Regions from separate parts of the Janthinobacterium sp. JF4 genome, predicted to be linked through region 2. Evidence: predicted binding sites of a transcription regulator. Region 2 holds the regulator's gene; each other region holds the start of a gene.
The links. Region 2 encodes FNR, which switches genes on or off when oxygen is low (the NO sensors DNR and NnrR bind a similar motif). Its sites were predicted from a motif close to TTGATNNNNATCAA; they were not measured.

Region 1: a site for FNR is predicted at 4,720-4,733, ahead of AC54AF_RS04515 (KamA family radical SAM protein). Genes of this name have one in related genera too.
Region 3: a site for FNR is predicted at 3,198-3,211, ahead of AC54AF_RS23140 (bacteriohemerythrin). Genes of this name have one in related genera too.
Region 4: a site for FNR is predicted at 4,723-4,736, ahead of AC54AF_RS14420 (FliM/FliN family flagellar motor switch protein). Genes of this name have one in related genera too.

What each region holds. Positions count from the first base shown of each region.
Region 1 is NZ_JCAQAV010000003.1:173,616-179,628, reverse strand. Features, by position in the region: gene AC54AF_RS04535 (dienelactone hydrolase family protein) at 1-481, shown strand, start outside; gene AC54AF_RS04530 (carboxymuconolactone decarboxylase family protein) at 539-1,105, opposite strand; gene AC54AF_RS04525 (fumarylacetoacetate hydrolase family protein) at 1,105-1,953, opposite strand; gene AC54AF_RS04520 (MFS transporter) at 1,898-3,247, opposite strand; gene AC54AF_RS04515 (KamA family radical SAM protein) at 3,250-4,614, opposite strand; gene AC54AF_RS04510 (cache domain-containing protein) at 4,862-5,320, shown strand; gene AC54AF_RS04505 (methyl-accepting chemotaxis protein) at 5,389-6,013, shown strand, end outside.
Region 2 is NZ_JCAQAV010000012.1:64,615-70,627, forward strand. Features, by position in the region: gene ccoG (cytochrome c oxidase accessory protein CcoG) at 1-362, shown strand, start outside; gene AC54AF_RS12130 (FixH family protein) at 417-941, shown strand; gene fnr (fumarate/nitrate reduction transcriptional regulator Fnr) at 945-1,703, opposite strand; gene AC54AF_RS12140 (response regulator) at 1,943-5,017, shown strand; gene AC54AF_RS12145 (TOBE domain-containing protein) at 5,085-5,852, opposite strand; gene AC54AF_RS12150 (sulfate/molybdate ABC transporter ATP-binding protein) at 5,893-6,013, opposite strand, start outside.
Region 3 is NZ_JCAQAV010000043.1:36,487-42,499, reverse strand. Features, by position in the region: gene AC54AF_RS23150 (TonB-dependent siderophore receptor) at 1-1,561, opposite strand, end outside; gene AC54AF_RS23145 (hypothetical protein) at 1,888-2,721, shown strand; gene AC54AF_RS23140 (bacteriohemerythrin) at 2,724-3,122, opposite strand; gene AC54AF_RS23135 (hypothetical protein) at 3,427-3,582, opposite strand; gene AC54AF_RS23130 (hypothetical protein) at 3,734-3,919, opposite strand; gene AC54AF_RS23125 (PepSY domain-containing protein) at 4,046-6,013, opposite strand, start outside.
Region 4 is NZ_JCAQAV010000016.1:77,203-83,215, forward strand. Features, by position in the region: gene fliI (flagellar protein export ATPase FliI) at 1-517, opposite strand, end outside; gene fliH (flagellar assembly protein FliH) at 514-1,203, opposite strand; gene AC54AF_RS14405 (FliG C-terminal domain-containing protein) at 1,200-2,240, opposite strand; gene fliF (flagellar basal-body MS-ring/collar protein FliF) at 2,218-3,951, opposite strand; gene fliE (flagellar hook-basal body complex protein FliE) at 4,012-4,350, opposite strand; gene AC54AF_RS14420 (FliM/FliN family flagellar motor switch protein) at 4,975-5,775, shown strand; gene AC54AF_RS14425 (FliM/FliN family flagellar motor switch protein) at 5,777-6,013, shown strand, end outside.

The sequences.
Region 1 (6,013 bases), on a different contig from region 2:
CAACGGTTATGTGATGCGCGCCTGGTACGACATCCGCGAGAACGACCTCGTGCGCCGCGAAGACGAGAACGGCTTGCGCGCCTCGCAGGCGCAGGTCGAGGCGCTGATCGCGCGCGAAAAGGCGCGCGGCATTCCCGCCAGCCGCATCATCCTGGCCGGCTTCTCGCAAGGCTGCGCCATGACATTGCAAACGGGCTTGCGCCACGCTGAACCGCTGGCCGGCCTGATGTGCCTGTCCGGCTATCTGCCGCTGGCCGACAAGATTGCTCTTGAGCGCACGCCGGCCAGCCTGCAGGCGCCGATCTTCATGGCGCACGGCACGGCCGACCCCGTGGTGCCGATCGCCCGTGCACAACAGTCGCGCGACTTGCTCACCGGCATGGGTTACAAGGTGGAATGGCACGAATACAGGATGCAGCATTCGCTGTGCCAGGAAGAGATCGACGCCATCGGCGCGTGGCTGAAGAAAGTATTGGCTTAAAGTAAAACAGGCGCCGTGTGCGCCGCGCCTGTCCATCCAGCTACGCCTGACACATGCTCAGGCTGGCAGCGGTGGCACGCCCAACGCCGGCACCGCCGTCTGCGCGCCATTCATCACCATGGCCAGGAAAGTGTAGTAGCCATTGATGCCCATCAAGTCGACCACGCCATGCTCGCCGAACAGCGCCAGCGCGCGCGCATACGTGGCGTCGCTGACGCGCTTGTTCTGCTGCAGCTCGATGCAAAAGTCGTGCACGGCTTGCTCATCGTCTTTCAGGACAAGCGGCACCTGCCGCGCCGCGATGGCGTCCACGGCCGCTTGCGCGATGCCGTTCTGCACGGCCAGCGGCGCGTGGATGGCCCACTCGACTTGCTGATCCCACTGGCGCGCCGTCACCAGAATCACCAGTTCCGACAGGCGCGTGCCGATGGCGCTGCGGTAGCGCAAATATTCGCCCATGCGCTGCGCCGTTTCCATCAGCTCGGGGCTGCGGATCAGCGGCACGAAGGGGCCGTACAACGCCCCGCGCGGACCGTCGATGATGGCTTGCGCGGCCGCCCGCTGCTGCGCGTCGAGCTGCGCCAGAGGCAGCGGCGGCAAACGGTCGATATCGCTACCGGCCATCAGGCCGTCCAGGCGACCACGTCCTGCTGCTGCTCGCCCAGGCCGGGGATGCCCAGGCGTATGCTGTCGCCTTTTTTGAGGAAACGCTGCGGCTTGCGGCCCTGACCCACGCCCGGCGGCGTGCCCGTGGCGATGATGTCGCCCGGTTCCAGGGTCATGAATTGCGACAGGTAGCTGATGATCTGCGCGACAGTAAAAATCATGGTTTGCGTATTGCCCGTCTGCATGCGCTTGCCATTGACTTCCAGATACAGGTCCAGGTCCTGCTCGTCGATGACTTCATCGCGCGTCACCAGCCACGGGCCGACGGGACCGAAGGTGTCGCAGCCCTTGCCCTTGTCCCACTGGCCGCCCCGCTCCAGCTGGAACGAGCGCTCGGAGATATCATTGACGACGCAGTAACCGGCCACGTATTTCAGGGCATCCTCTTCGCTCACGTATTGCGCGCGCGTGCCGATGACCACGCCCAGCTCCACTTCCCAGTCTGTCTTCTTGGAACCTTTGGGCAACACGACATTGTCGTCCGGGCCATTCAGGCAAGTGATGGCCTTCATGAAGACGATGGGTTCGGCCGGAATCGGCATGCCGGACTCGGCTGCGTGATCCGCGTAATTGAGGCCGATGCCGATGAACTTGCCGACTTTCGCCAGCGGCACGCCGAAGCGTGGATTGCCGCGCACCAGGGGCAAGGTCTTTTCGTCGAGCTTGGCCAGCTTGCGCAGGGCCTTGTCGGACAGTTGTGCGCCGTCAATATCGGCGATCACGCCGGACAGGTCGCGCAGTTTGCCTTCTTCATCGATCAGGCCCGGTTTTTCCTTGCCTGGACGTCCATAACGAACGAGTTTCATAGTCTTCCTTGGAGTTGATCATTGCCGCTGAGCCGGCCGCCATTTTACCGGATGGCGCGGCACGCCTGTAGCGGCGAATGAAAAACATCGCAAGTCCCGGCAGTTGCAAGGCCGCCAGCACGCCAAACGCCGCCTGGTACGCCTGCGGCGGATACTGCTGCAGGCCGTTCAGGGGCCAGCAGCCGAGGATCAGGCCAAAGCCCGCCTGCACGAGGAAGGCGCCCGTGAAAATGAGCAAATTGAGGCAAGTGGCCGCCCGGCCCGTCAAGCCGGCAGGCATGCTTTGCGCGACGATCGCATACTCGAGCCCCGTCACCGTGCCCAGCAGTGTAAACAGCACGGACAGCAAAGGCAGGCTGGGCACCACATTGCATGCCATTGCCACTTGCACGGCAACAAACAGGACGATGCCGGCGCCCGCCACTTGCATGGGTGCAATACCACGCCGCCCGGCCCATTCCGTCAGCATGCCCATGCCGATGGCGCCAAAGATGACGGCCGCCATGCCCAGGTACAACAGATACGCGACATTGTCGTCGGACAAGCCGCCCACGTCGGCCAGCCAGCGCCCCACCCACAAGCCCTGCACGCCAAAGAACACCGTGTGCGGCAGCAGGATCAGCGCGATGGTGCGGCGAAAACCGGGATCGCGATACACGCTCCAGACGCTGACCTTGCTCACCGTGCGGGCGGCGGCGGTGGACGCGGGCAGGGCCGGCGACAGCAGGCGGATCAGCAAGCCGATGGCCAGCGCCGCCAGCGCCAGGCCCAGGAAGACGCCGCGCCAGTCCGTGTAGTGCAGGGCCAGCTTGACGGGCATGGTGGCCGTGGCCGCGCCCAGGCCGCCCACGGCGATCAGGTAGCCATGCACGGACGGCAGGCGCGATGGCGCGATGGCGCACGAGATCGCTTTCACGGCAGCCATGAAGCAACCGCCCAGCCCCGCCCCCATCAAGGCGCGCGCCCACATCAGCTCGGCAAAGCCGTGGCCCCGGCTGAACAGCCACACGCCCAGGGCCGCCAGCGCCAGCAGCCACAGTTGCACCGTGCGGGGGCCGTAGCGGTCGAGCGCCATGCCGACCGGCAGTTGCACCAGCGCAAAGGCGAGAAAAAAGGCGCTGGTCAGCAGGCCCAGCTGGGCTGGCGTCAGGGCGATGGCGCCCAGCAGTTCCGCCGTCAGCACGGCATTCACGCCGCGCAGCAGGCACGACAGGTAATGCCCGAGCGCGAACGGCAGGAACACCAGGCAAAATACGGCCACGCCGGAACGGGCAGGCGCACCGGCGGCGGGCATGCTCAGGCGGCCTGTGCCAGGCGGATGATTTTGTGCGGCACGTGCGGCACAGGCTCATCCGTTTCAAAGAAAAACTTCTCGTGGCCAAAGGCCGGCTTCAAATCGTCCATCCACGTCGCTTCCGCATCAAATGTCGCATAAAACGGCCGGCGCACCCAGTCCGGGTTGCGCGCCTGCAAAAATTGCAGGGCAAACAGTTTTTCGCCATTGATGGTGACGATGCCGTCGATGACGATCTTGCCGGGAAAGGCGCTCATGGAGGGTCCGCGCACCGTGCGCGACAGGCCCGACACCATCTGGTAGGCAGCCTGGAAAATCGCGTGCGCCTTCGCCAGGGGCAGTTCGAAATAGCCGCGCGGCCCCGTGTCCCGTTCGACGAACATGTAGTACGGAATCGCTCCCAGCCGCGTGCCCGTCTGCCACAGTTCCGCCCAGCTTGCCGGATCTTCGTTGATATGGCGAATCAGCGGCCCCTGTATGCGCAAGGTGGCGCCCGTGGAGACGATGCGTTTCACGGCTTGCTGGGCGATGTCCTGGCGCAACTCGACGGCATGGCTGTAATGGCCCATCACGGCCAGGTTCTTGCCCGCCTTGACGACGCGCTCGAACAGGCGCAGCAAGTCATCCGCATCGCGGTCGGAGACGAAGCGCTGCGGCCAATACGCCACCGCCTTGGTGCCGATGCGAATGTTCTGAATATGTTCCAGGCCCGGCGCCAGCAGCGGCTCCAGGTAGCCGGCCAGTTGCCGCGTATTCATGATCATCGGGTCGCCGCCCGTGATCAGCACGTCCGTCACTTCCGGATGCAGTTTCAGGTAGGCGGCCAGCTCATGCGACTCGTGCGCATCGAACTTCATGTCGTCCATGCCGACGAACTGGGGCCAGCGGAAGCAGAAGGTGCAATACGCGTGGCACGTCTGGCCCGCGCTGGGGAAAAACAGCACCGTCTGCGCATATTTATGCTGCAGGCCGCGCACGGGTGCGTCGTTGACCTGGGGCACGTTGTGCGTCATCTGGCCAGCCGGATGGGGATTCATGCCCAGCCGCAAGCCATGCACATAGGCGTCGATGGCGGCCTTGTCACGCTGCACCAGCACGAGATCGCGCAAGTGCGCGTACTGCTCGGGCGGTAGCATGTCGCGGTGGGGAAAGACGAGGCGGTAGATGGGATCGTCCGGGATGTTGTTCCAGTCGATCAGCTGATCGAGCACATAGGCATTGGTGCGAAACGGCAAGACGTGCGAGACCACTTGCACGGCCTCGCGCTGCTCGTCCGGCAGCCATTCCCACTGCCGCGCCTGTTGAATGGTTTGCCGCGTATACGGCTTGAACTTGGGTGAAAACGGCTCGGTAATGAATGCGGACACGATCGGCTCCTTGCCAATAAATAGCGATAACTTCCATGAAACCAGCCCCATAACGGCCAACTCATGCTGTGAAAGTCATCATAGTTCTTGCCTTTCGGAACCAAATTGCTAGATATCAACAAGCGGTCGATACGTTGCACGCTGCCTACAGGCAACACTTTAGTTTGTTCCATCGCAATTTGAGACGGCCCCCGGCGACGTAAATTACGACTTGGCAACACATCCCTCGATATCTCAAGGAGCTTTCATGAAACGCTTATTCACGGGTAGTCTGCTGTGCCTGGCATTTGCCGGCGGCAGCGTCAGTGCCGCCGTCGAACCGACGGAAAAAGACGCCATCGCCATGGCCGAACGGGGCGCCGCCTTCATGAAGGCGCATGGCAAAGAAGAAATGATGAAGAAAATTACGGCGAAAGACCCGGACTTCGTGCAGGGCTCGCTGTATGTGGACATGCGCGACATCAAGACGGGCATCGTGCTGGCCCACCCCATCAATCCTTCCATCGTGGGCAAGGATTTGACGGATGTGCCCGATGCGAATGGCAAGAAATATCGCCGTGAAATCATTGAATTAGCGCAAAAGCAGGGCAAGGGCTGGGTCGACTATCAATACAAGAATCCCGTCAGCGGCAAGATCGAGCCGAAGACCACGTACATCCTGCGCGTCAACGACGTGGTGCTGGAAGCGGGGATCTACAAGAAATAGGGCAAGGGCGGCGCGCACGAACGCCGCGCGCCGCCTGCGGTTGGAATAGCCATAGCCAGGAGTCAAGCATGCTCAATCGATTACGCATCGGACCAAAATTATTGCTGGCGCCCGCCCTGGTCTTGCTGCTGCTGATACTCAGCTCGACCGGCGCCTGGTATGGCATGGTGCGGCAAAATGCCTCGCTGGAAAACATGGTGCGGGTGCGCATTGCGCATCTGAAGGCGGCCGCCGACGTACTGGGCGAGGCCAGGCATGTGCACGGCAATATGTACCAGTTGCTGTCGTGGACGAATGGCAGCTTCGCCAAGGCCCGCCTCGATGCCCTCGAACAACAGATCAAGGCGCGCCACGCGGCCATCGGCAGCCAGCTGGCCACGCTGCGTTCCACGGCCACGGGCGCCGAGCGCACCCTCGTCGATGCGGCCATTACTGCACTGGCCGGCTATCGCAGTGCAGTGCTGGAAACCATGGAAATGGCGCAGATGGACCAGTCGATCGCCACCAATTCCATGCTCAAGGCGGAAACGCAATTCGGCCAGTTCAATACCCAGCTGGCGCAACTGTCCGCGCTGGAAACGACGCTCAGCAGCCAGGCCCATGCGACGGCCAGCGCCGAGTTTCGCCGCCTGGGCTGGAGCCTGTTGCTGACAGTGGCGCTATCGATCCTCGTCTCCATCGTGGTGACCATGC
Region 2 (6,013 bases):
CCGTATGTACTTCGCTGGCCCTGCGCACGCCCCTGAAAATGGACGTGATCCGCGACCGCGGTTCGATGGGACGCGAAGTGGAAGAGGGCATGATCGAAAACGTCTACCGCCTGCAGATCATGAACACCTCGGAGCAAACCCAGCATTTTAAAATCAGCGCTTCCGGCTTGCCGGGCCTGACCTTGCTGACACGCGAAGAAGTGACCTTGCAGCCGACGGAAACGCTGGGCTGGCCGATCCGCCTGCGCGCGCCGCACGGCGTCGGCGAGAAGGGCTCGAACAAGATTGCGATCGAATTGCACTCGCTGGACGACCCGTCGCTGCATGTGCGTGAAAGCGCGGTATTCATCGTGCCGCGCTAATGCAGGAAGGCCAGTCCCCGCATGGGGATTGGCCGTTTACACAGGAGAAATACCATGTCTGACAGTCTGAAACTGCAACCGCCCGCCGATCCCTGGTACAAGCATCGCTGGCCTTGGCTGCTGATGATCGGTCCCGGCCTGTCCGTGGTCGTCGGCAGCTTCATGGGCTATATCGCGTTTACGCAGCCCGATGCGCTGGTGGTGGGCGATTACTACAAGCAGGGCAAGGCGATCAACCAGGACCTGCGGCGCGACACGGTCGCCAGCGACCTGGCGATGGACACGAGCTTGTCCTACGATGTGGCGTCAGCGCGCCTGACCGGTTCCGTGCACAGCTTCGGCAAGGCCTATCAGGCGCCGTTGCAGCTGCACCTGGCGCATGCGACGCTGCCGGAAAAGGATATCAAGCTGCTGGTGCAGCCCGATGCGGCCGGCAATTTTACCGTGGCGCTGCCGATGCTCGAGCGCAGCCGCTGGCAAGTGCTGGTGGAAAACGACAAACGCGAGTGGCGCCTGTCCGGCATCTGGACCTGGCCGCTGCAGCGCAGCATCGCGCTGCATGCGGATGAAGAACTGTAAGTCTTACTTGCAGACGTCCGTGCCGGCCGTGATGGCCTTCAGTTTTGCCGGCTGCAGGATCTCGATCTCTCGGTTGGAGACGCGCAGCCAGCCTTCCTTCTTGAATTTGGACAATAACCGGCTGACGCTCTCGATAGTCAGGCCCAGGTAGTTGCCGATTTCCTCACGCGACATGCGCAGCTGGAATTTGCTGCTCGAATAGCCGCGCGCTTCATAGCGCGACGCCAGGTTGACGATGAAGGCGGCAAACCGCTGCGTCGCCTGCATATTGCCCAGCAACAGCATGACGCTTTGCTCGCGCGTGATTTCCTGGCTCATCATGCGGTGGAAATGGCGCAGCAGGGTCGGCATATTGCCCAGCAATTGTTCCAGGCTGGAAAACGGGATTTCACATACTTCGCTGTCTTCCAGCGCCACCGCATTGCAGTGGTGGCGGTCGGCGCTGATGGCATCCATGCCCAGCAGCTCACCCGCCATCTGGAAACCCGTCACCTGCTCCTCGCCGCCCGGATTGATCTGGTACGTCTTGAAGTGGCCCAGGCGGATCGCGTACAGGTTCTGGAACGAGTCGCCGATGCGGAACAGCGAGGCGCCGCGCACGATCTTGCGGCGGCGGCCGATAATCTGGTCCAGCCTGTCCATGTCGCCCACATCGAGGCCCATCGGCAGACACAATTGATGCATGCTGCAGGTCGAGCATCGCGCACGCAACGCCTCCACGTTCACGGTGGGCAAGGTGGGAGTGAGTAGCGCTTCAGTCATGTCGGTACCTTTTAGAAAATGCAATAACAAGTTTACTGCATACAGGGTTGCCATGTGCCAATTTCACTGCAATTCCGCTGAATAAACGACGTTCCGACTTTAATTATATGGCAACATCGTCAAAAGCCCATGCGGAGAGGGCCATTTGCGCGGCGCCGCTTGCCAAGTTGATGTATTGATAGGAAAATTCCTGACAGCATTATCTGCCGCCTGTGCCGCCCGGTACTGAAAAGGAAATCATGAAGCCTCTCGGCATTAAAGCAAAAGTCGCGCTGGCCACCAGCCTGACCTCGATCGCCATGATCGCGCTGGTCACCATGATCCAGGTGCAGCGCATGCGCGACGACTTCACCCGGGTACTGCTGAGCCAGCAGTCGTCCCTGATCGCGCGCACCGCTGCCGAGCTCGACGATAAGCTGGGCATGCTGCTGCAAGTCGTCGCCCTGACGGCCAAGCAGCAGCCGCCCGCATTGATAGGCCAGCCCGTCCAATTGCGCGAATATTATTCGCGCCGTTCCATGCTGGTGCTGTTCGATGACGTGCTGGTGCTCGATGCGCATGGCGCCATCGTGGCCGACATGCCCCAAGTGGCCGGGCGCATCGGCATCAACGTCGCCGAGCGCGAGTACTTCCAGACCGTGCTGCGCACGCGCCAGCCCATGATCACCGAACCGATGCTGGGCAAGGCGAGCGGCATGCCCATCGTGCAGATGGTGGCGCCCGTGCTCGGCGCCGACGGCCAGGTGGTGGGCGTGGTGATTGGCGTGCTGCGCCTGTACAAGGATAACCTGCTGGGCCGCCTGCGCTCGGAAAAGATCGGCAAGAGCGGCTATTACTTCATCGTCACGCGCAGCGCCGTGCCGCGCTACGTGCTGCATCCGGACACCAGCCGCCTGCTGCAGCCGCGCGCGCCGAACGCCAACCTGACCACCACGCAGCTGCTGAAGGACGATGGCGAAGGCAGCATGGTCAGCACCAACAGCCGCGGCATCACGGCCGTCAACAGCTTCAAGCGACTGAAATCGGTGAACTGGCTGCTGGCCGCCTCGCTGCCCCTCGAGGATGCCTTCGAACCCTTCGACGGCGTGCTGTACCGATTGGTGCTGTGGAGCGTCCTCGCCTCGCTGCTGGCCGCTGCCGTTCTGGGCTGGGTCACCGTGCGCCTGCTGTCGCCGCTGGTGCGCCTGCGCGACACCCTGCTGGCCCTGCGCACCAGCGGCAGCCGTTTCACCCCCGTGCCGGTGCAGCAGCGCGACGAGATCGGCGAACTGACGGAAGCGTTCAACGGCCTGATGGGCGAACGCGACCGCCTGCAACAGGAACTCGAATCGCGCGCGGCGGAGCTGGAGCAGGAGCGCGACCGGGCCGAGGCGGCCAACCGCGCGAAGAGCGATTTCGTGGCCAACATGAGCCATGAAATCCGCACGCCCCTCAATGCCGTGCTGGGCATGGTGTATTTGCTGGGTAATACCAAGCTCGATACGGAACAGCGCAAGTATCTGACCATGGTGCGCGTGGCGGGCCAGTCGCTGCTGGGCATCCTCAACGACGTGCTCGACTATTCGAAGATCGAGGCGCGCCGCATGGAATTGTCGCCCGTCGAATTCGACCTCGACGAAGTCATGAATACCCTGGCCACGACGATGACGATGAATGCGGGCGAAAAGGAGCTGGAACTGGCCATCGCCGTCGAGCCCGACGTGCCGCGGCGCCTCGTGGGCGACGCCCAGCGCCTGCAGCAAATCCTCGTCAACCTGGCCGGCAACGCCATCAAGTTCACCGAGAGCGGCGAAGTGGTGGTGGCCGTCAGCCTGGCCGAGAGCGAAAACGGCCGCGCCTGGCTGCGCTTCGAAGTGCGCGACACGGGCATCGGCATGACGGAGCTACAGCAACAGCAGCTGTTCGCCGCGTTTTCACAGGGCGACCAGAGCATCACGCGGCGCTTTGGCGGCACGGGCCTGGGCCTGGCCATCAGCAAGCAGCTGATCCACATGATGGGCGGCGACATCGCCGTCGCCAGCAGCGAAGGCAAGGGCAGCCGCTTCTGGTTCAGCGTGCCGTTCGACATGCTGGCGCAGCCGGCCGAAACGCGGCGCACGCCGGCCCTGGGCCAGCTGCGCCTGCTGGTAGCCGACGACAACCGCACCACGCGCGAACTGATCGTCAAGCTGATCGAGGCGTGGGGCTGGCTGGCCGACGAAGTGGACTCCGGCTTTGCCGCCATCGAGCTGTACCGCGAACGCCTGGCGCAGCAGCAGCCGTACGACGTGGTGCTGGCCGACTGGCACATGCCCGTCATGGACGGCCTGGCCACGGCCAAGGCCATCCGCCAGGCGGCCAGCGGCCAGCGCCAGCCCATCGTGGTGATGGTCAACGCCTTTGCCCGCAACCACCTCGAGGAAATTTCCAGCGCGGCCGAAGCCGACGTCGTGCTGATGAAGCCGATCACGGGGTCGAGCCTGTTCGATGCCCTGCACCAGGCGCTGATCGCCAAGCACGACGGCGGCGAACAGCGCATCCTGCACCAGCCGCTGGGCACGGAACTGGCCGGCGTGCATTTCCTGCTGGTGGAAGACAATCATTTGAACCAGGCCGTGGCGCGCGGCATCCTCGAACACATGGGCGCCACCCTGGACGTGGTGGGCGACGGTTTGCAAGCCGTGGAGCGGCTGCGCACGGAAGCGCTGCGCTATGACATCGTGCTGATGGACATGCAGATGCCCGTCATGGACGGTTTCAGCGCCACCCACATCATCCGCACGGAACTGCGTTTGAGCCTGCCCGTGATCGCCATGACGGCAGGCGTGCTGGCGTCCGAGCGCGAGCGCTGCATGACGGCCGGCATCAACGATTTCATCGCCAAGCCCGTGGTGGTGGAGGAGATGATGGAAGTCATCCTGCGCCACCTGCCCAAGCGCCCGCAAGTGCAGACGGCCGGGCCGGCACGCGTCGCCGATGAAGAAGTGTTTTCCATGGCGCCGCTGATGCGCGTGATGGGACGCGACGCGAAGGGACGCGGCGTGCTGCGGCGCATGGTGGAAGACGCGCTGAACAAGGGCATGACGCCCGTGCGCGACGCCGAAACGGCGTTGCAGGCAGGCCGCCACAGCGACGTGGCGCGCATCCTGCACAGCGTGCGCGGCTCCGTGGGCACCCTGGGCACGAAACGCCTGATCCGCGCCGCGTTTGCTACCGAGGAAGCCATCGATGCGGACCGCCTGGACGAGGTGCCGGCGCTGCTGGCGCACACGGCGCAGGAACTGGAGCAGGCGCTGGCGGCGGCGTCCGACTGGTTGTCGCGGTTGAAGGATTAGGCCTGCAACGTAAAGCCGGGGTCAGACCCGCCGGGCCTGACCCCGGAACTTCGCTCAGCGTCGCCGTTTACGCCGGCACGCCCAGAATCACGCTGGATGCCTTGAACATCGCCGTCACCTTGCTGCCTGGCTCGATGCCCAGCTCGGTGCAGCTCTGGTTGGTGATGATGGCGGCGATCGTGCCGCCGCGTGGCAAGTCCAGCACCACTTCCGTGTTGACGGCGCCCGTCTGCACGCGCGTCACGCTGCCGGTCAACTGGTTGCGCGCGGAAAAGCGCGCCCCTTCGCTGTCCGTCACGAGGATGATGGACGAGGCCTTGATCAGCGCGAACGCTTCCGCGCCTGGCACCAGGCCCAGGCTGGCGCTGCTGCCCTGCGTGACGATGGCGACGATGTGCTGGCCGCCGGGCAATGCCAGCGTGACTTCGTCGTTGACGGCGCCCTGTTTCAGTTCGGCCACCTTGCCGAGGAATTGATTGCGCGCCGTAGTTTTCATGGCCATTCTCCGTATGAGTAACAAATCGTCGGCGATGCCTTCGGCCTGGCTGCCCAGCTGGCGCAGGTAGCGGGCATGCTCGCGCTCGATGATGCGGAAATTGTCGACCAGTTGGCGCCCCCGTGGCGTCAGGCGCGTGCCGCCGCCGCCCTTGCCGCCCGTCAGGCGCTCGACCAGCGGCTCGCCGGCCAGGTTGTTCATGGCGTCGATGGCGTCCCAGGCCGCCTTGTAGCTCATCTTCACAAGCTTGGCCGCCTGCGTGATGGAGCCGCATTCGGCGATGGCGCCCAGCAATTCCACCCTGCCGGCGCCACCCAGGTGCTCTCCGCCCACCGTCATCCATACCGAGCCTTGCAGGCCGATTTCCGCTGCCGCTGATTTATCCAATGCGTTCACCCAATGCCATGTGTTCTTCCCTGTTATCGATCTTTCCGTCGCGCAAGTACAGCACATGCTCGCCCAGGATGCGCGCATCTTCCGGATCATGTGTGATCAGGATC
Region 3 (6,013 bases), on a different contig from region 2:
TGAACAGCTGCGTGAAGCTGGCGTAGGCCGAATATTGCTTGTTGATGTCGAACACGGCGCCCACATACGGCGTCACTTCATTGCGCGTTTCCACGAAGTCGCTGTTGTCCGTGTGCACGCCTCGCGTATCGTAGTTGCGCGTATCCGTGCGATAGGTACTGCTGCGCGCGCCGATGATCAGGTGCAGCGGGTCGGCCAGGCTCAAACGCGTGGCCACATAGCCGCCTGCCAGGCGCGTCACGGTTTCCGTGTGCGAACCGTCCGGCTGGAACACGGGGCGGGGAATGTTGCCCGTCCAGCTGCGGTAGTCGGGGATAAAGTCCGGGTAGTTGATGTCCGCTCCGCCTCCCAGCGAGCGCGAGCGCTGGTTGCCGCCGTTCCAGCCGACGATGGCCGTATGCTTGCGCCCCATCAAGGTAAACGGACCGCTGGCGTAGACGTCGAAATTGTCGCTGTTCTTCTTGCCTGCGCCCCAGGCGCCCGTCCACAGGCGCATGCCTTCACCGGTGGCGGGGTCGGGATGGCCGGCGCCCGCGTAGGCGACGGTGGTGCGGTTCGTGCTTTCCGTGCGCGCGTAGCCCAGGTGCAGATTCCAGTTGCCGGGCAGGCGCTGGTCCAGCGAGGTGAATAGCGTGTGCTGCTTGTTGGCCCAGGTGCTCCATGGCGTCGTCCAGCTGGTGTTGCGCGGCAAGTTGGCCAGGCTGCCGTCCTCGTTCCAGTACGGCACGGCGCCCCAGGTGGCGCCCGTCGGCTTGTTGTCCTGGAAGTCGACGCCTGCCGTCAGCAGGGTGCCGGGGCGCACGTCCGCCTCGACGATGAGCATGCCGACCGTCTTGCGCTCGTGATACATGTCCAGATAGGAATCGCGTTTTTGCCAGGCCAGGGCCGTGCGGGCGCGCACGCTGCCCTCCGCATCCAGCGGCGTGGAGAGGTCGGCCTCGACGCGCTGGTCATCCCAGCGGCCCATGGTCAGGCCGGCGCTGGCCTGGAATGCCTTCGTCGGCCGCTTGCGTATCATGTTGATGGTAGCCGACGGGTCGCCCGTGCCGCCCATCAGGCCGGTGGCGCCGCGCACGACCTCGATGCGGTCGTACAGGATCGTGTCTTGCAGCGGCGCATTGCCGCCGCGCGCCATGCCGTCGATCTGGAGATTGTCGATGCCGAAGCCGCGCGCATAAAAGGTCGTGCGCTCCGTGTCGTTCTGGCCTACCTGGATGCCCGTCGTCTGTGCCAGCGCCTGGTCGAGGCGCACGGCGCCCAGGTCGTCGAGCAGCTGGCGCGTGATGACGCTGATCGATTGCGGCGTTTCGCGCAGGGACAGGTCCATGCGCGTGGCGCTGCGCGCTTCGCCTGCCGTGTATGACTGCGTGCCTTCCGTGGTGGCCATCGACTGGCCCAGCACGGTGACGGCCGGCATGGTGACGTCGGCCGCAGCGGCATCGGCCGCCTGGGCAGGCAAGACCACGCCGGAGGCAAGGCTGAGCAGGGCGATGTGCAGCAGGCGGGGGAGGGGGCGCAAGGCGGGCTGGCGCGACGAAGAGAGTACGGTAGTCGATTGCATCATTTTCCTGGAATATTTTTTAGTCGTGAGTGTTCCTATCTCGTCTGGCGAGCTGCACAGTAGCTGGGGGGATGGCGTGACGCTGGCCCGTGGTCTGGCTTGGATAGCAGTTCCACCCGCGCATGGCAGTGGAAAGGTCGTGCATGATTCCGTTCATATTCTGTGAATAAGAATCATTATCAATATAAGGGATATTTGCCAAATAATCAAGTGCGCGCACCAAAGGAGTGCAGACAGGAGTGCAGACAGGCCAAGGGCGGCGCGTCGGCGGGCCTTCTGCGATAATGCAGGCGCTGATAAAATATTTTCCTTATTGAAAGAAATGCATGCGTACATGGATCGCTTGTGCCGGATGGTTGTGTGTCGTGTCGCTGGGCCAGGCCCAGGAACACGCGCCGCCGGTTGTTCCCGCGCCGCTGCACAGCGCCAGCGTGCCGCCTGTTACCGATGCCGTGCCGCCGCCCCTTGCGCCTGTCACAGCGGCGAGCGCAGACGAAGCCTTGCCACCGCAAACGGTGACGGTCACGGCCAGCAGCGACGCCAAGGCGCCGCGCGTGCGTTTCATGGCCTACCGTGAAAGTTATCTGACGGCCAGGAAAGTGTGGCAAGTGTCGAGCGGCAGCGTGGTCATGGCCCTGCGCCTGATTCCTGCCAAGCTGAGCGCCACCATCGACGATGTGCGCGTGGCTCTGCAGGGCAATGGCGCGCCCATGCCGATCAAGGTCTCCAGCGGCGGCGTGTTTGTCGTGCCGCTCAACGATGACATCGCCGCGCAGGACGGCACTTTCCTGGTGAACAAGGGCAGGGGCGAACTGACGGCGAATATCGTCCTTCAGCCGTCCGTGGCGCGCGATGCGTGGAACGTCACGCGCGTGGGGCAAGTCTTGCAGGACGCGCGGCGCGCCGTGCGGGCCATCACGCCGTGGTACAAGCGGCCGTTCGCCAGCGACGTGCAATCGCTGGCGTTTTGCGCGGCCGAGCGGGGCAGCGCCTTGCAGTTGATGGACGGCGAGCAACTGATCGCCACCTTGCCCATGAGCGAGGCGGCCGTCAACGACATCAACCAGCCCGTGTTTTGCAAGATTTTCGACGGCGAAGACAAATACCCGGGTCACTACCGCGTGGTCTTGCCCGAGCAAGCGACGGTGCTGCTGCTGTAGATCTAGGTGGGCTGGCGCTGCACCAGTTCCAGCGCTGCCGCCAGGGCCAGGTCCATGGTGGCCTGGTGGAAGATCAGCCATTGTGGCAACAGCGAGAGCGCATGGCGGCCCTGTTCCAGGTCGCCTTCATCGACGGCGGCCCAGGCATGGTGCAATCCGCTGAGCACGCGCGCATGCTGTTCGCGGTGGTTGGCCAGCGAGGGAAAGGCGATTTGTTCCATCAGATCCTCTTCCTCGCGGAAATCGCGTTCGACGGCTGCAATCAACTCGCGGAACGCCACGCTGAAATGCTGGTCGCTCAACTGTCCCAGCCGTGCCAGCTCCTGAAACAGTGCCTCGTGCGCTTCGTCGATGGCGGGAACGCCCAGCGCCATCTCATCCTTCCAATCCGATGTACCCATGCCGATGCTCCAGGTTAAGTCCGTCGCGGTGCGAGGCGGACCGTTCCAGTGTGGGGGCAGCGAAGGGGGAAATCCATGATCTGGATCAAAAATATGGTGAAGAGAAGGCGAAGTGTAAAGTCACTGATAGAGAACTGAAAAGGTAGAAAAAAAACTCTATCAGCAACAAAACGGTTTTCATCGATGCGACGTGTTACCGAGCGCCGCTGAAAAACGTCGCTGGCAAGGCGTCTTTGACGCAGACAGTACGCTAGTACGGCAAGTCAAAGCAACGCAGCCAGCGGCGTTTTGTCAGCCGCGCGTTTTAGTGCTTGGGCCAGTGGGCCCAGAGAGCGTGCGCATCAACATTCGGCACCTGCATCTGCTGCCCGGCCGACGTCTGCATCGCATCCCGCAGCACCAAGGGGGCAAGCAGCAATGCCGACAGGGCAAGACAGGCCAGCACTTTGAGCGTCAACATGGTCGTCTCCCGGTGTCCCGGCGGCGGCGCGGGGATGCGGCGTCTGCCGGTCACTTCCTTATGTACTACCATGCTTGCAGTTTAGTTCATCTGATCGTAACTTCAACTTATTGCTGTGATGCACCGCACCAGTTCGCCCCCTGCCAGGGGCTTATTTGGCCTTGCGGCTGCGCCGAGGCTTGCCCGTTGGCGGCAGAAAGGAATCGAACCACACTTGCGTCAACTGCCGCGTATTTTTCGCCGCTTCGCGCTTGACGGCGGCCGTGGCGTGGCCGCGCGCCGTGTTGGCGATGCGGTTGGCGGCGCTCAGATACATGCTCATCCAGGGGTTTTTCATGGGTTGCCTCGCAGATGGTGGATGGTGCGGCGGGTATGTCGCCATGCCGCGATGTCCCCACTCTAGTCCGATGGCTGGCGCCGACCGTGCGCTGCCCCACATAGCGGGGTGGCGGTCTGAGACAGATCAATACACGTCGCGGCGGTAGCGTCCGGCCGCCAGCAGGGCGTCGAGGCCATCCTGGCCCAGCACTTCTTGCAGTACAGCATCGATTCCTGCCGCCATGCCTTGCAGGCTGCCGCACACGTAGACGACGGCGCCTTGCGCCAGCCACGCGCGCAGCGCGTCGGCATGGACGCGCAAGCGGTCCTGCACGTATTCACGCTTGCCGGCATCCGCGCCATCGCGCGAAAAGACGCGGTCCAGGCGCGCCAGGTGGCCAGCGTCCAGCCAGCCTTGCAACTCTTCGCCGCAGACGCTGTCAAAAGCTTGCTGGCGCTCGCCGAACAGCAGCCAGTTGCGGGCCAGTCCCGCCCGCTGACGCGCGCGCAGGTGCGCACGCAGGCCGGCCAGGCCGGAACCGTTGCCGATATAAATGCAGGGCACGTCGGTGAGCGCCGGGGCGAAGGCGGGATTGGCTTGCAGGCGCAAACGGATGCTGGCGCCCAGCGGCGCGAAGCGCGTGAGCCAGCCGGAACAGACGCCATGGCCCTGGTTGTCCATGCCCGCATGGCGTTCCTGACGCACGAGCAACTGCAGTTCACCGTCCGATGGCAGCGAAGCGAGTGAATAGCTGCGTGGCGCATGCTGGCCGTGCTGCGCATCGCCATCGCTGCCGTCCGCATTGCACCCGATGATTTCCGCCAGCGCGCCCGCTTCCCAAGTGGCGCCGGCCGGGCCCGTCAAGGTGATTTCATGCAGCTCGCCGCCCAGGCTGCCCGGATTGAGCAGCACGCGGCGCGCCAGGCGCCATTCGGCATACGACGCTGTTTCCTGCACGCCGATGGCGTCGATGGCGCTGCCGCTGCAGCGGGCCAGCGCTGTGGACCAGCCGGCCAGGGCTGCGGGGTCATGCTTGTCCACTTCGATCAGGGGGAACAGGGCAGTGGCGCCCAGCGCCTGCAGTTGCTGCGCCAGTGCATGGCCAAAGCCGCAGAAGGCGCTGTAGTGACGGTCGCCCAGGGCCAGCATGCCGAATTCCAGGCCCGCCAGCGGCATGCCCGATGTGGTTTGCAGCAGGCGCGCGAAGCGGCGCGTGCCGTCCGGCGCCTCGCCTTCGCCAAAGGTGCTGGCGACGATCAGCGCCCGCTCGTACTGGCGCAGTTGCGCGGGAACGAAACGGTCCAGCGACTGCACGTCGACGGCCACGCCTGCCTGCTGCAGGGCACGCGCGCTTTCCAGGGCCAGGCGCTCGGCCTGGCCCGACTGGCTGGCGTAGGCCACCAGGGTCGGCAAGCCCGTATGTTGCTTGTCCGGCGTGCCGGCGCCCAGCATGGCGCGCTGCGCCTGCACGGCCCCCTTTGCCTTGCGGCGGCCCAGGTACAGCATCCAGCCCGTGATGGCGAACAGGGGCAGGCCCAGGCTGGCCGCGGTGACGATGATGCGGCCCGGCAAGCCGAAATACGTGCCCATGTGCAGCGGATAAATGATGTTGACGAGGCGCGCCCCCAGCGCCTGCTGGTTGTACGGTTCGTTTTCCGTGACCGTGCCGTCGGCCGGGGCAATGCTCATGCGGCTGCGCGCCCGCTCGTGTGGCGCGTCGCTGTCCAGCCACGTGAATTGCACGGCTTCGGCGGCGCGCGTCGGCAGGCGCACGCTGGCCAGGGTCCAGCCGGGGGCGTGTTGCTGGAAGCTGCTCCAGGCCAGGCCGATGTCAACGGCCGGTGATGATTCCTTCGGCGCGCCTTTCTTGCCCGGTGCTTGCGCCACCCGTGGGGGCTTGCCGGCCCAGGCGTCGATATTGTCGCGCACCACGTCATAGCTCCAGTAAATGCCCGTCAGGGTCAGCGCCACATACACCACCAGGCACCAGGTGCCGGCCACGGCATGCAGATTCCACAACAAGGAGCGGCCCTTCAGGGCAGGATCGAAGGTCAGCCACGTGCGCCAGTCCAGCGGACGGCGGGGCCAGCGCAGATACAGACCGGAGAGTGC
Region 4 (6,013 bases), on a different contig from region 2:
GCACACTCTTGCCCACGCCGGAGCCGGCCATCAGGCCCACGCGCTGGCCCTTGCCCAGGGTCAGCATGCTGTTAATCGCCCGCACGCCCACGTCCAGCGGCTCGATGACCGGTTGTTTCTTCAGGGGATTGATCTTCGGTGGCGTCACTTCCAGGATGTGTTCGCCACCGAGGCGGCCCAGGTCATCGATCGGCTCACCGAGGCCATTGACCATGCGACCCAGCCACGACGGGCCGATCTGCAGGCTGGCCTTGTCGGGCAGGGGCAGCACGCGCGCGCCCGTGGTCAGTCCTGTCGCCTTCTTGAACGGCATTAAATATGACAGTTTTTCGCGGAAGCCGACGACTTGCGCATCGAGCCACTCGCCGCTCACAGTTTCAATTTGACAACGCTGGCCCGTGTGCAGGCGGCAGCCGGCGCTTTCCAGCAGCAGGCCGGACGCGCCGACCAGGCGGCCGGTGGGTGTCGCGACCGGGATATCGCCGATCTCGAAGCTGCGCAGCGTGTCGGCGATCATGCAGGCGCGCCTTGATCCGCGTGTTCGGCGGCCAGCGCCAGGTGGCTGCTGACCTGTTCCATGCAGGCCGACAGGCGCTGATGGCAACCCGCGTCGACTTCATTGTCGCCCGCCTTGATGCGGCATTCGCCCGCGTCGAGGCGCGCGTCGGCGATCAGGTTCCAGCGCTTGGCGCGCTTCGGATCGAGTTCGCTGATGCGTTTCAATTCTTCCGGATTGAGGAAGACGTCGATTTCCTCGCGCGTGGGCGGCATCGAGGCCAGGGTCTCGTCGACAAGGGCCAGCAGTTGCACCGGCTGCAGCGCCAGTTCGGCGCGGATCACCTGGCGCGCCACCTTGGCGACCAGGTCGACCACTTCCTTGCGCTGGGCTTCGCGGTAATCGGCGCGCACTTTTTTCAGGTCGCGCAGGATGGCGTCGACGGGGCGCGCCAGGCGGTCCAGCGCCACCAGGGTTTCATTGCGGCCTTCTTCGCGGCCCTGCGCCATGCCATCGCTGCGCCCGGCATCGTAGCCGTCCTGCTGGCCTTGCACCAGGCCCACTTCGTAGCCGTCGCGCTGGCCCTGCTCGAAGCCTTCCGAGACGGACGCCTGCCACTGGCCGTCCGCATCCTCGTTGGAGACGCGCTGGCCGGCGGCGATGAATTGCGACAGGGGCGGGAAACGATACGAGCGGAAGTGTTTCATTCGATCACCGCTTCGGCAAACAGTTGCACTTCGATCTCGCCCGCGTCGGCGAGGCCCTTGACGGTGGCCATGATTTCCTGGCGCGTCTGTTCGATGCGCGACAGCGGCACGGGGCCGGAACGGCGCATCATGTCTTCGAAGCTTTGCGCCTGGCGGCGCGGCATGGTTTTCAGCACGGCGTCGCGGATCGACGCTTCCGCGCCCTTCAGGGCGATGGCCCACTGTTCCATCGGCACGTCTTCCAGGATGCGCGTGAGCGTGACATCGCTCTGCGTGGCCAGGATCAGGAAGTCGTACATGCTCAGTTCGATTTCCGAGACCACGTCCGGGTCGTGCGCGCGCAGCAGTTCGACCAGCGCGGCGCGGTTGCCCGGCATGCGGTTGAGAATCTCGGCAGCCTGGCGGATGCCTTCCACGCTGGTGCTTTGCGTGTCCAGCGTGCCCAGGCAGCGGCCCACCAGTTCGTCGAGCTCGACCAGCAGGTCGCGGTCGATCTCGTCCAGGCGCGCCAGGTTCAGCAAGACCAGGTCGCGGCCTTCGACGGGCAGGGCGTCGAGGATCTGGCCGGCCAGCGCGGGCGGCAGGAAGGCCAGGAACACGGCTTGCATCTGCACGTGCTCGTTGACGATGTATTCGGCCAGCCATTTCGGCGACGCCCACTGCAGGCGCGCCATCTTCGGACGGATGGCGTCGCCATAGATATTGTTCAGCACGCTATTCGCGATATCGCTGCCCAGCGCCATGTCCAGCGAGCGCTTCAGGTAGCTGCGCGAGGCGCCGTGCACGCCACTTTGCTGGCGGTAGTCGTCGAAGAAGGTCTGCATGGCCGTTTTCACGGATTCGACCTTGATGCCGCTCATGCGCGACATCACTTGCGTGACTTCCAGCAATTCTTCGCGCGACAGGCAGCGCAGCACGTTGGCGGCCTGTTCCTCGCCGATGCTCAGCAGCACGATGGCCGCCTGTTCCACGGGATTCAGGCTGACGCTTTCGTACTCTGCGCCGTCGGAGGGATTATTGTTGTTGAGTTCGGCCATTTTTCTGCATCCATTGTTTGACGACTTCGGCGACACGCTCGGGTTCTTTTTCAGCCAGCACTTTCAAGTGGTCGACCATCACGTCGACCGCCGAGCCAGGTGGCGGCAAGTCATAGTTTTCCAGCAGCGGCACGACCGGCATGTTGCCAGCGCTGGTCTCGCCTTCGAGCGCCAGCGGGCTGCCATTCACGCCCAGGGCCGGCGCGCCGGCAACGGCCGCGCCATTCGCGCCGGCGGCGGCGTTGCTGCCGCCCAGTGCCAGGGCGGGATCGAGCTGTTTCAGTGGTGGCGGCGCCAGGCGCGTGGTCAGCAGGCGCAGCAGCGGACGCAGGATCAGGAAGTAGCCGAGGATGGCGCCCAGCGCGTACAGCAGCCAGCTGCTGAAATCGACGACGGTGTCGCGTTCTTCCCACCACTGCGCCACGGGTGGCTTGGCCGGGAAGGTCAGCGCCGTCAGGCTCAGGCTGTCGCCGCGCTGGGCGTTGATGCCCAGGCCGCTGTTGAGCATTTTTTCAATATTGCCCAGTTCTGCAGGGGTCCAGCCGGTTTTCGGATTCGGTGCGGCGGCGCTGTTGAGGACCACGGCGACGCTGAGTTTTTCCAGGCGGCCACGGCTGCGCTTGATCTGCGTGATGCTGCGGTCGTAGGCGTACTGGCGCGTGGTGGCGTTCTTGCGGGCCGTGCCGTCGTCGGATGGCTTCGGCGCGCCATCGGCCGCTGCGGCGCCGCCGGCGTCGGCCGGTGCCGGCACGGCTGCCGCTGGCGGACGGTTCGACAGGCTGCCGGGAATGCCGGCCACGGTGCGGTTGCGTTCCTGCTCTTCGCGCATCGCTTCGCTCGTCACTTTCGGGGCTTCGCCATATTTCTCCAGCGTTTCATCCACGCGGTCGTTGTTCACGGCGGCCGTCACGCTGAGCTTGAAGTTGTCTTCGCCGATGACGGGGCCCAGCAAGCCCGTGACGTTGCGGCGGATTTCATCCTGGAAGCGTTTCGCGCCTTCATTGCCGGCGGCCGAGGCGTCGAAGCCGTCCGTCAGGTCGATGTGCGAGGACAGCAGATTGCCGCTCTGGTCGACCAGGCTCACGCGCGTGGGCGCCAGGCTGGCGACGCTGCCGGCCACCATGTTGATGACGGCGGCGATCTGTTCCTGCGCCAGGGTGCGGCCCGGTTTCAGCGCCACCACCACGGAAGCGGAGGATTTGTCGCCGTCGCTGGCGACAAATGACGTCGACTTGGCAATCGACAAATGGACGCGCGCCGAAGCGATCGCGTCCATCGTCATGATGCTTTGCGCCAGCTCGCCTTCCAGGCCGCGGCGGAAGCGCACGTCCTGCACGAATTGGGACACGCCCAGTGGGTCATTCTTGTCCATCAGCTCCAGGCCGGCCGGCAGCTGCGCCGTCACGCCTTTCGAGGCGAGCAGCATGCGCACCTTGCCCAGCATGGCGTCGGGCACCAATACCTGGCCGCTGTCCGGATGCAAACGGTAGGGGATGTGCTCGGCGTCCAGGGTTGCCATCATGTCCGTCACGGCCACTTTTTCGCGCGCGCCAAACACCGGCTTGTAGTTGGCCTGGTCACGCCAGGCATACAGGGTCACCATGGCGGTGATGCCGATGGCCAGCACGACGATGGGAACCAGGTTTTTCAGCAGGGCGGGCGGAATGGCGGGCTGGGCGCCAAGGCGCCAGCGCGCAAATGCGGACTTCATGGGGGTAATCACTTGGGGTAACTTTCGCTGGGAGGCTGGGCGTGGATCAGGACGTGAAGATTACAGAGGCAGTTTGATGAGTTCGTCGACGGCGCCCATGACCTTGTTGCGTACTTGCATCAACATGGAGAAGGACAGGCTCGCTTCCTGGCTGGACAGCATGGCGCCGACCATGTCGTCGCTCTTGCCGCTGTCGACGTCGCTCATTTTTTGCGCCGCCAAGCGGTCGTCGCCGTTGACCTTGCTGATGGCGTCTTGCATGCTTTGCGCAAAGGAGAAGCCGGATTGTTCCGGCGCGCCGAACTGGGCGGCAGGTGCGATGCTGGCGCCCAGGGCGCGCGCGTCATTGCTCAGTGCTGCCAGATCGGCCTTGATCAGACCTGCGAGTTCGTTGCTCATCTTGCCCTCTACTTTCAATATGCGGTGACGTATCAATCAGAAATTACTGGTGTTGCCATTCCGGCAGGCATTCCATCGAATGCCATCTTGCCCGGCCCGATTTACAAGGCCCATCAGTTTTATCAGTTGCCACACCACCCGCTTGAGCAGACTCAAACAAACCCGGCAGACTCGCGCCGATATGATTTACATGGCCATGACAACTAATAATTATCTGATAAATGTTTCTTCTGGTGGCAATAAACGGAACTGGAAACTGCCATAAAAACCGGAATCAGGTAAGCGGAATGGCGCACTGCAAATCACTATTTCATCGCTATAAGCTTACCTCGGGGCAACTATAAAGTAAAGAGAGGATTGCCTCAAGGAATATTGATGCATGGCAATATTCGGAGTTTTCATGTATTGTTCAGCACCGTAGTCATCTAGCATGCGATACGATGCGCAATCGTTTGCTTGCGGACCGGTAGGCAAGGTCAAGATGATGCTGTATTTAATTTCGGGTGATCCGTATAATTTGTTCTGCCACCGCAATACGACATGACCCACATGATAACCACTAAGACAGATCAAACTGTGCGCCATCAAGTCCTCGATTCCTGTCTGCTTGGACGTCCTGTCCATTTGCTGCATGTATTCGGCGCACAGCTGCGCGACGACCTTGCCGTGGCCCTGCGCCAGCCGATGAGCCGTCGCTACTGGGGCAATTTCCAGATCGATGGCGTGAGCTTGTCGCGCGTGGACAACGAAGACAGCGTGAATCGCTGGCTGAGTTTTTCCACGGCGGCCAGCCAGACGGGCTTTGCCCTCGAACGGCAGATCCTGTTGAGCGTGCTGAACTATCGCTATGGGAGTGCCGGGGCCAAGGGCGCGCTGCCCGATCCGGCGCAGGTGCGCGTGACGGCCACCGAGGAGCGCCTCGCTGTGGTGCTGGGACAACAGTTGGTGAACGGTTTGTTCGCCCGCGTCCACAAGAACCTGCAAACCCTGGGCAAGAGCAGCGACATCGACACCAGTGCCGAGGTCGCCGTACAGTCGGGCGTGCATCCGGCGCGCGGCAGCTGGATCGTCACTGTGGCGCTCAGCGACGTCGAGGCGGGGCAGAGCGGCCAGTTCTGGTTCTCGCTGGACAAGCGCCTGATGGCCGACGTGCTGCGCGGCTTGCTGCCCGAGCGCGCGCAAGCGAAGAAAGCCTTGCGCGGCAGCGTGCGCCCGCTCGCTTCGCGCCTGCAAGTGACCCTGGAAGGCCGGCTCGTCAGCAAGCAGATGCAGCTGGGTGCCTTGTTCGACCTGCGCGTGGGCGACGTGATTCCCGTCAGCCTGAGCCGTACAGACGTCATGCTCGACGACTCCCGTTTATTTACAGCTGCTGTTTCCGAACACAAGGGCAAGCTCTGTTTAACCTCATTTGAAGATGTCGAATAATATGAATATCACCGATACCAACCAGAGCGAAACCCTGCTGGAAGACCTGGGCGATGAGATGATCATCGACCAGGGCGACGTGGCCGACGTGGCCAGCACCCGCGCGCGGCGCGACATTCCGCAGATGATGCGCAAGATTCCCGTCACCTTGACCCTGGAAGTGGGCTCGGCCCGCATTTCGCTGGAAGAGTTGATGGCCATCGGCCCGGAAAGCGTGATCGAACTCGACATGCTGGCC